One region of the Mesorhizobium sp. M0037 genome, then DNA from elsewhere that is predicted to be linked to it. Evidence: riboswitches for the same ligand, from Rfam matches in the RefSeq annotation. Region 1 holds a riboswitch; each other region holds the start of a gene.
The links. Region 1 has a riboswitch for cobalamin ahead of NKJ78_RS15115 (CbtB domain-containing protein). Riboswitches for the same ligand answer to the same signal wherever they lie in the genome.
Positions count from the first base shown of each region.

Region 2: linked by a shared signal. The riboswitch ahead of metE (5-methyltetrahydropteroyltriglutamate--homocysteine S-methyltransferase) and the one ahead of NKJ78_RS15115 (CbtB domain-containing protein) in region 1 are both predicted to bind cobalamin.
Region 3: linked by a shared signal. The riboswitch ahead of NKJ78_RS24440 (aromatic ring-hydroxylating oxygenase subunit alpha) and the one ahead of NKJ78_RS15115 (CbtB domain-containing protein) in region 1 are both predicted to bind cobalamin.

Region 1 covers NZ_JAMYVB010000008.1:227,136-230,537, reverse strand. The annotation lists gene cobO (cob(I)yrinic acid a,c-diamide adenosyltransferase) at 1-38, opposite strand, end outside; gene cobU (bifunctional adenosylcobinamide kinase/adenosylcobinamide-phosphate guanylyltransferase) at 38-550, opposite strand; gene NKJ78_RS15120 (CbtA family protein) at 543-1,346, opposite strand; gene NKJ78_RS15115 (CbtB domain-containing protein) at 1,362-1,541, opposite strand; cobalamin riboswitch at 1,578-1,773, opposite strand; gene NKJ78_RS15110 (gamma-glutamylcyclotransferase) at 1,841-2,533, opposite strand; gene NKJ78_RS15105 (aromatic ring-hydroxylating oxygenase subunit alpha) at 2,670-3,402, shown strand, end outside.
Region 2 covers NZ_JAMYVB010000011.1:204,944-208,345, forward strand. The annotation lists gene NKJ78_RS18495 (adenosine kinase) at 1-846, shown strand, start outside; cobalamin riboswitch at 1,255-1,451, shown strand; gene metE (5-methyltetrahydropteroyltriglutamate--homocysteine S-methyltransferase) at 1,546-3,402, shown strand, end outside.
Region 3 covers NZ_JAMYVB010000018.1:123,007-126,408, reverse strand. The annotation lists gene NKJ78_RS24455 (DUF680 domain-containing protein) at 1-5, opposite strand, end outside; gene NKJ78_RS24450 (DUF680 domain-containing protein) at 77-280, opposite strand; gene NKJ78_RS24445 (DUF680 domain-containing protein) at 348-554, opposite strand; cobalamin riboswitch at 1,053-1,254, shown strand; gene NKJ78_RS24440 (aromatic ring-hydroxylating oxygenase subunit alpha) at 1,372-2,619, shown strand; gene NKJ78_RS24435 (FAD-binding oxidoreductase) at 2,657-3,402, shown strand, end outside.

The DNA.
Region 1 (3,402 bases):
CGGTGGCGTTCTTCGTCTTTTGCGTCGATATCGGTCATCATTTCACCTTGAGCGGCAGCCCCGCCACCATCAGTAGCACCGTATCGGCAACCGCCGCGACCTGCTGGTTGAGACGGCCGGCGGCATCACGAAACCGGCGTGCGAGCGCATTGTCGGGCACGATGCCTTGCCCGACTTCGTTCGAGACAACGAGCCAGGGCCCGCGCGGCCGCGACAGCATGTCGGCTAGCCGCCGGCATTCCGCCTCGAGATCATGGTCGGAAAGCATATGATTGGTCAGCCACAGCGTCAGGCAATCGACGAGCACCGGCTGGTTGTCGGGCAAGGCTTCGAGCGCTCCGACAAGATCGAGCGGCGCGTCGATGGTCGCCCAGCCTTCGCCGCGCCGCGAGCGATGCAGCGCGATGCGCTCGCGCATCTCATCGTCATAGGCTTCGGCGGTGGCGATATAGGCCCATGGCGGCGGCAACGCCGTCGCCAGGGTTTCGGCATGCGCGCTCTTGCCGGAGCGCGCACCGCCGATGATAAAGGTCAAACTGCGATCAGGCAAAGCTGTCGCGCAGGCTGGTCGCCGAGCCGGTGAAGCGTTCGCGCACCACGCCAATGACGGCGCCGAGCACCAACCAGAACACCAGATTGGTCACCGTCACCGCCACCACGAACTGGTGATGCAGGCCTTCGGGGATCGGCGTCTCGAAACTGTCGGGCTGCGGCGCGCCGACAATATGCGGGGCGACGATCAGAACGACGGCAAGGACGGTCAGCGGCGCCGAGGTGCGGAAGGCGATCAAGGCAAGGCCAATGGCAGTCGCCACAACCGTCGCCACCCACCAGATCTGGCGCTGCATGAGATCGGCCGCCGGCATTGCCGGCAGTTCCGGCGGCAGGCCGAGGCCCGGAGCCAGCGTGAATACGGCAAAGCCGGCCAGACCCCAGAACACCCCCTGGCGCCAGTTGCCGATGCCGCCGGCGAATTCGGAAACGGCCACCAGGACCAGCGCGAAACCGATACCGGTGACGATATTGGCCAGCACGCTGAAGGCGAATCGCTCGAAGCCGTCGGCCGGCGCCCAGCCTTCGTCCTCCGCTGGCGCGGCAGCTTCAGCCGGGGCTGCGCTGCTCACGGCATTTTCCGCCGGCGCGGCGGTGCTCATGGCATTGGTGTCCGCAGCGTTGGCGGCGGGCGCCGCGGCATGCTCATGCTCATGGCCGCCACCAGCCTTTTCGTAGACCTCGGCCTTGAGGATCAGCGGCACGGTGGCGTAGGCCTGCATGCAGGCGAGAGCGACACCCGCCACGAGCCCTGCGATCGCCGCGATGAACACGACGTTGCGAAACAGGTTCATGATGTCAGATCCTCGTCAGTGGCAGGGAAACGCCATCGAATGGCGATAGTCGTGCGCCGCATTGTGGACCGCATCGATATGCGAGAAACCGACAACGCCGACGACGAAAATGCCCAGAAACGCGCTAAGCACGAGCTGCATGAAGCGCGACTGCGAGGAGACGGAAGCGCCGAGGGAGACGGAAGCGGTATTCATATCTTGTCCTTTCGCCCTCCACCCGAGGGCATCGAAGTCAGTTCCCTGTCGCCGGCAGGTCTCCTGGCTCGCGGATCAGCGCCCTTCCCCACCTTCCCGAGGAAAAAATCCTCAGTGGCTTGGAGAGGACTACCGCACACAGTTGCGGGGGCAGCCACGGCATTGGGCAACAAGTCAGCCCTCACCGCATTCCCTCTTGGTCCCTAACGGAACCGACGACATGCATGACTATAGGCTGAAACGGCCGCATCCGGCAAACCAAATTCCGCCGGCCAACAGCGCGAATGCGCCATGCGGCGTTACGGGTTCAACGCGGTGATCCGCTCGGCAACCAGCCGCTGCAGCCGCCACAGATGGCGATCGTGAATGCCGCGCTCTTCAAGGTTTTTCACCGTGTTGTAGAGATAGTCGGCGCCCGACCCCCAGTGCCCGCAGGACGTTGCCAGCCTTTCGACGACCTTGCCCTCGTCGAGCGGCCCTGAATAGGTCAGGCCGTTGCGGTTGATGACGAAGGCCAATGCCCTGAGCGGTCCGGCCTCGCTTGCAAGCTTCAGCATGCGCGGCCGGTAGCTTGTCGGCTTCAGCGTGACTTCGCGCCGGAAAAGCCGGCCCAACTGCCCGCGCCGGTTACTTTCGGTCAGCCGGAAGGCGACGCCCTTGCATTGTCCGCCACGGTCCAGCGCCATCATCAGGCCGGGGCTGTCCTTGGTGCCGCGCCAGCGCGTCATGTTCATGCAAAAGGACCGATGCCAGCCTCGCGCCAGCGCAACGCGGTCCTCGACATAATCTATTTCCGGTTTCCAGATCAGCGATCCATAGCCGAACAGCCATAGCGGTTCGCTATCCGGGAGTTCGACCTGGAATTCATCCAGCAGCGCGTCATAGTCGGCGTCATCGAGATGCATCGCGTCCGGATCCGGCCCGGGGTCCCTGATCTCGCGCCAGCAGCGCGCGACCAGCTCCGGCGTAAGCGACATCTGTCGTGCGGCCAATTTCCGAATCCCCCCAATTTCCGAATGTCCCATGTCCACGACATGATTATGCGCCGCGCCTGCAACCGGCAATGCGGCACTCTGATTGACAAACGATTTGCCGGGGTGTCGGCTGACGCTTCATAGGAAGCCAGCCATGCATCCCAGCCCGAGCGAGCGCGACCCCTATAACGGCCTGAGCCGGGCCGAACCGACGCTACCGTCGTCGGCCTATTGGGATAGCGAGGCTTACCAGCGCGATCTCGACGCCATCTGGCACAAAAGCTGGCTGCTCGTCTGCCGCGAGGCCGACCTCGCCCAGCCGCTGGCGTTCAGGACATTCCGCGTCGGCACGCAGGAAATCGTCATTCTGCGGGACGAGACCGGCGAACTGCGCGCCTTCCACAACACTTGCCGGCATCGCGGCTCGCAGCTTTGCCAGAAAAGCGAGGGCCGGCTGAAAGCGCGGCTCATCACGTGCCCCTACCACGCCTGGTCCTACTCGCTGCGCGGCGATCTCGTGCGCGTTCCCTCGAAATCGCTGCCAGATGGTTTCGACAAGGCCGATCATCCGCTCTACCGGGTGGCGCTGTCGGTGTGGCGCGGCTTTGTCTTTGTGAACCTTCAGCAGGCTGCGGCCGGCTCCGCCGGGACCTCCTTCGATCCCGCATCCGGCGACCTCGCCAACTGGCCGCTGGAAACGCTGGTATCAGGCCATGTCCTGCGCAAGGTGATGAACTGCAACTGGAAGATCTTCTGGGAGAACTTCAACGAGTGCCTGCATTGCCCGGGCGTCCACAAGGACCTGTCTCGGCTGGTGCCGATATACGGCCGCGGCCTGATGAGCCGGCACGACGACCCCGACTGGGTCCGCCATGCCGACAATGACG
Region 2 (3,402 bases), on a different contig from region 1:
ATGGGCCCGGCGATCGAGGCCTCCGGCGGCAGTGCCGGCAACACGGCGGCCGGCGTAGCCAGCTTCGGCGGACGCGCCGCCTTCTTCGGCAAGGTCTCCAACGATGCGCTGGGCGAAATCTATGCGCACGATATCCATGCACAGGGTGTCGCCTTCGACACCAGGCCGCTCAAGGGCGAGCCGCCGACGGCGCGCTCTATGATCTTCGTCACGCCCGACGGCGAGCGCTCGATGAACACCTATCTCGGCGCCTGCGTCGAGCTTGGCCCTGAGGATGTCGAGGCCGACAAGGCATCCGGCGCCAAGGTTACCTATTTCGAGGGCTATCTGTGGGATCCGCCGCGCGCCAAGGAGGCGATCCGGCAGACGGCGAAGCTCGCACACGAGGCCGGACGCGAAGTGTCGATGACGTTGTCGGATTCGTTCTGCGTCGACCGCTACCGGGACGAGTTCCTCGAGCTGATGCGCTCGGGCACTGTCGACATCGTCTTTGCCAACAGCCACGAGATCAAGTCGCTCTACCAGACAAAATCCTTCGACGAGGCGCTGGCTCAGATCCGCAAGGACTGCAAGATTGCCGCCGTCACCCGTTCCGAAAAAGGCTCGGTGATCGTGCGCGGCGACGAGACCGTGGTCATCGAGGCGACCGCCATCAAGGAGTTGGTCGACACCACCGGCGCCGGCGACCTCTACGCCGCCGGTTTCCTGCATGGCTACACGCAGGGCCGCAACCTCAAGACCTGCGGCGACCTTGGCTCGCTGGCGGCCGGCCTGGTGATCCAGCAGATCGGCCCAAGGCCAAGGCAGAATTTGCGCCGCGAGGCGGAAGGGGCTGGGTTGCTGTAGATGCGCGGGCAACTAACCAGCCGCCCTACTGACGCGATGACCGCAGTGGCGGAACTTTGTCAAAGCTCGCTGATAGCGACAGCCATTCGCTTCGGAGAACTGACCCATGCTGCTGCCGTGAAGCTCGCTGGAGGAGCGGTGCAAAGCGTGCTTGCCATGACGGCATTCACCGTCATCCAGATCGTCACCAGCATTTTCCAGAAGCTCAGCTTGGGGAAGGCCAGTAAGGTTCCTGAGGTAACGGAGAACTCGCGGCGTCCGTCGGACCTGACTTGCGATCACGTCCCACGATGCCGAATGCGGGCAGCAGACTGAATATTTCACAATGCTAGACAAAGGCGTAAAAGCGCGATCACATAACGACATAAACATTTCGTTATGCGTCATTGACAAAAGAGCGAACTGCTGTGATTGTCTGCGTGTCGTGGTTCTCGCGTGCGGCGCTGCCGCAGCGGAGCTAAGAGGGAAGCCGGTGCGATGCCGGCGCTGCCCCCGCAACTGTTAGCGGCGAGCCAACACACGTCACTGAGGCGAATACCCTCAGGAAGACGGGTAGAGGCTATGACCCCGCGAGCCAGGAGACCTGCCACGCGAATTACGTCCACGGGCGGGGTGTCTCGGTGGCCGCTGCAACCCGGCGTTGATGCCGGCCTGCTAGCGCCTTCCTTGTCACCGACGCCCCAATCATCGGGGTATGACATGACTGTCTCTCAGCAAATTCCTGTAGCAACGCTCGGCGTGCCGCGCTTCGGTCGTCGGCGAGAACTGAAATTCGCGCTTGAAAGCTACTGGTCCGGAACATCGTCCGCTGGCGACCTTCTCACGACGTCGAAGGCGCTCCGTGCCGCTAGCTGGGAAGAGCAGCGCGATCGCGGCGTGTCGAAAATCCCGTCGAACGACTTCTCGCTTTACGACCATGTGCTCGACACCGCAGCCATGGTCGGGGCCGTTCCATCCCGTTACGGCTGGAATAGCGGCGAGGTCCCACTTGACATCTACTTCGCAATGGCGCGCGGCAACCAGGGTCAGACGGAGGATTGTGGACACGCTGGTTACCAGGAGGAGGCTCATGGACCTGGTGTAACCGCGATGGAAATGACCAAGTGGTTTGACACCAACTACCACTACATTGTGCCGGAACTCGATGATGATCAGACGTTCGCCCTCTCGTCATCGAAGCCGGTCGATTACTTCCTCGAGGCTAAAGCTCTCGGCATTCACACACGCCCAGTCATCCTTGGACCCATCACCTTCCTCAAGCTGGCGAAATCGCCTGCCGAGGGGTTCGGTCCCATCGCGCTCCTACCGCGGCTGCTGCCGGTTTACGAGCAGCTTCTGGAGAGGCTGAAGCTGTCGGGAGCCGACTGGGTGCAGATCGATGAGCCAGCGCTTGTCCTCGATCTGAACCCGAACGAACGAGCTGCGTTCGAATTCGCCTATGGCCAGCTGTCGAAAGCCGCGCCCGAGCTGAAGATCATGCTGGCTACGTATTTCGGGTCGCTGGGAGACAATCTCGAAACCGCGATTTCTCTGCCCCTGGCCGGCCTGCATATTGATCTCGTGCGCGCTCCCGAGCAGCTGGAAACGGTGGCTCGGCTCGCTCCGAAGGATCTGGTGCTCTCGCTTGGCTTGATCGATGGCCGCAACGTCTGGCGTGCGAACCTGCCCGCCATTCTCGACCGCATCAAACCGATCGTCGCCGGCTGGCCCTTGGACCGCGTCGAGATCGCGCCTTCTTGCTCGATGCTGCATGTGCCGATTGATCTGCGCATGGAGACGGAACTCGACGCGGACATCAGGTCGTGGCTCGCCTTCGCGGCCCAGAAGACCGACGAGCTGGTCTTGCTGGCCCGGGCCCTGTCCCAAGGCAGGGATGCGGTGGCAGGCGCGTTGAAAGCGTCTGCCGAGGCTGCCGCCACGCGCGTGACATCCACGAGGATCCATGACCCGCTTGTTCAGGGGCGGATCGCTAGCATTGAGGACAGCGCGAAGCGACGAGAGAGCGCTTTTGGCGAGCGCTCCAGAGTCCAGGCCGGCTCACTCGGGCTGCCGCCGTTCCCGACGACGACCATCGGGTCCTTCCCGCAGACGCCGCAGGTACGCAAGGCGCGGGCCGCTCATGCGAAGGGCCAGCTGAGCTATGTCGACTATGAGACGTTCCTGAAGAAGGAGATCGAGGCTGCAATTCGCTGGCAGGAAGAGATCGGGCTGGACGTGCTGGTGCATGGTGAGTTCGAGCGAAACGACATGGTACAGCATTTCGGCGAGCAGTTGTCCGGCTTCGCGCTCACCCAACATGCCTGGGTACAAAGCTATGGGTCGCGCTACGTGCGTCCCCCCATCATTTTCGGCGACGTATCGAGGCGCAATCCGATGACAGTGCGCTGGTGGCAATTCGCCCAGTCGCTTACGGAAAAGCCCGTGAAGGGAATGCTCACAGGCCCAGTCACCATTCTCAACTGGTCTTTTGTTCGCGACGACGTACCCCGCTCCGAAGCCTGCCGCCAGATCGCGCTCGCCATCCGCGACGAAGTGACGGATCTCGAAAGATCCGGC
Region 3 (3,402 bases), on a different contig from region 1:
TTCATTTTAGTCTCCTGAATTTTTCTGATGCCGCCAGCTGCAGCGGATAAGCCCGCCACGTGCTGGAAACCGGCTTTTAGCGGCCGAAAAGGTTACGGTCGGCACCGTGGGCAGGCGCCTGCTCGGCTGCAGCCGACTTCTCAACCGAAGCGGTGTGGCCGCTGTCGGTCGACGTAACCGCTGGCTGGTTGGCGCCGTTGGAACCGTAGTTGTCGCTGCCGGCGAAAGCGCTGCCGGAGATGGCCAAAACGGCGGCGGCAGCAAGGATGAGCTTTTTCATTTTCAAACACTCCTGAATTTTTTGGGATCCCGAGAGCGACGGGTTAGCCGCTCTCCTTTGGTCGGGATCAGCGATTGCCGTAGAGGTCGCGGTCGGCACCCTGAACGACAGGCTGCTTGTCAGCGTGCGCCGGCTTCTGAATGGAAGCCGTATACGAGCTGTCGACCGAGACGGCTGGCTGGTTCGCACCATTGGAACCGTAATTGTCGCTACCGGCGAAGGCGCTGCCCGTGATCGCCAAAACGGCTGCGGCAGTGAGGATGATCTTTTTCATTTTTAGGACTCCAGTTTGTCTGTCCGTCTAGCGGCGTGTCTTGGGAGGAATTCGCGTCGTTCGGACAGCCCCGATGTGGGAAAGCCATAGGCTGGTTTCCAATCACGAAGTTGTTCCGTGTGGACCACGGTCCTGCACCTTGAAATTGTGCCAGGAAGTTCCTCTATGGTCATTTATCGCATTGTTTTCAGTTGCTTATTTCGAACCGAGTGGTTCGCTCCGGTGTCGGTTTCCGGGCCGTCGTTCACACCGTCCTGCACGCATTGTCAACAGAAACGAACCGTTCGGTTCGATTAGAGATTGCTAATAGTAACTTTTCGATACCGTTGAGCCCTTTTGCCCCCGATCGAACTGGATCCGCAGCGATTCGAAACGGCGATGATGGCGTCGCAAGAAACGTCTCAGCTCTTTGACCGGCGGCGGGGGGCGTATGCCGCGCGTGTCGCGCCGCATGGATATGATGTCGCTTTCATGCCGACGTCGCGATCGCTGCCGTGATTAGATGATCGCATCTCAGGTGCCGCTTCGTGACGACGCAGCGGAGAATTGGGAAGCCGGTCAGAATCCGGCGCTGCCCCCGCAACGGTGGTGGAGTTCAAGTCGCAACGGGAGACCACTGGGCAGCAGCCTGGGAAGGTGTCGCGATGGTCCGCAAGGACAACTCCAGAGCCCGGAAACCAGCCCGAGATGCATAGACTCGACTGATCGCGGTGGGCGGTCAAGAGGTGGATAGTGCATGTCCGGCGCCGCGCCGGCCTGCGTCCGATCCTTCCTCCATCACCACCAAGTTCAGTCCTTAAACCACGAGGACAGAACTATGGATACGCGCAACGACATGCTGAGGCTCCTGAACGGCCGCAAGCAAGGCTTTTCGCTGGAACAGCCCTTCTACACCGACCCGGACTATTTCAAGCTCGACATGGAGCTTATCTGGTATCGCGACTGGCTGTTCATCGGCCATGATTGCGAACTGCCGAAGCCCGGCAGCTATATCACCGTGCAGATCGGCGATTATCCGGTGGTGCTGGTCCGCGACCAGAAGGGCAACATCAACGCCTTTCACAATTCCTGCCGCCATCGCGGCAGCCGTGTCTGCAACACTGAGAAGGGCATGGCGGCAAAGCTTGTCTGCCCCTATCACCAGTGGACCTACGAGCTTGACGGCCGGCTGCTGTTTGCCCGCCAGATGGCCGACGGTTTCGACAAGAGCCAGTTCGGCCTGAAGCCCGTCGCCTGCGAGAGCGTCGGCGGCTACATCTTCATCTGCCTGGCGAAAGAACCTGCCGACTTTGCCCCGATGCGCGCCATGATAGAGCCCTACCTCAAGCCGCACCAGCTGAATGAAGCCAAGGTCGCCTTCGAGAGCACCATCATCGAGAAGGGCAACTGGAAGCTGGTCTGGGAAAACAACCGCGAATGCTATCACTGCGCCGGCAATCATCCGGAGCTGTGCAAGACATTCCCCGAAGCGCCGACGGTGACCGGCGTGCAGGGCGCCGACAGCGATCCGGAGATGCTGGCGCACTGGGCGAAATGCGAGGCGGCGGGCCTGCCGAGCAAGTTCCGCATCGATCCGGCCGGGCAATACCGCGCCACCCGCGCGCCGCTGCTGCGCGATGCCGTCAGCTACACGATGTCGGGAAAGCGCGCGGTGACGAAGAACCTGTCCGACACTGTTGCCGCCGACCGCATCGGCACCTTGATGCACTACCACTATCCGACGACCTGGAACCACATACTGATCGACCATGCGGTCACCTTCCGGGTGCTGCCGATCAGCGCCACCGAAACCGCGGTGACGACCAAGTGGCTGGTGCACAAGGATGCGGTCGAGGGGGTCGACTACAACCTTGAGGAGCTCACCCATGTCTGGACCGAGACCAACGACCAGGACCGCCGCATCGTCGAGGAAAACGCCTTTGGCATCCTGTCTCCGGCCTATGAGCCCGGCCCCTATTCGGAGCTGCACGAGGGCGGCGTGATCCAGTTCGTCGAATGGTACGCGGCCTTCATCGGCCCGCGCCTTGCCGAAGGCGGCCGGCCGGCGCTGCGCAGCGTCGCGTGAGCTGGAGCAGGCGAAGAGGGACCAGAGGATGAATGCGATGACGGATCTTGGGCTCTATCGCCATCTTGACCAGATGGCGCCGTGGAACGATAGGCTGCAGGCGCTGGAAGTGATCGGCGTCAGCGACGAGGCGCCTGACGTCAAGACCTTCACCTTCCGCTCCGACAACCAGACCTGGTTCCGCTACAAGCCGGGCCAGTTCTTGACGCTGGAACTGCCGACACCGGACGGGCCGCTGATGCGCACCTACACGCTGTCGTCATCGCCATCGCGGCCCTTTTCGATCGCGGTGACGATCAAGGCGCAGGCCGGCAGCATCGGCACGCGCTGGATGTTCGACCATCTGGCACCCGGCTCGCATGTCAAGGCCTATGGACCGGCGGGCGACTTCTCGTTGCACAGCCACCCGGCGGCCAAATACCTGTTCATTTCGGCTGGCTCCGGCGTGACGCCGATGATGTCGATGCTGCGCTGGCTGAACGACTGCGCGCCATGGACCGATGTCGGTTTCGTCAACTGCGCGCGGCGTGCCGAAGAGATCATCTTCCGCAAGGAACTCGAACTGCTCGGCGGCCATATGCCCGGCTTGTCGCTCGGCTTCATGATCGAGGAACGTTCCAGCCGCGAAGGCTGGTACGGCCATATGGGCCGCATCGATGCGATCCGGCTGCCCTTGCTGGCTCCGGATTTCCGCGAGCGCGAAATCTTCTGCTGCGGCCCCGATCCGTTCATGCGCGCCGTGCGCGGCATGCTGGATGCCGCCGGCTTCGACATGACGAAATA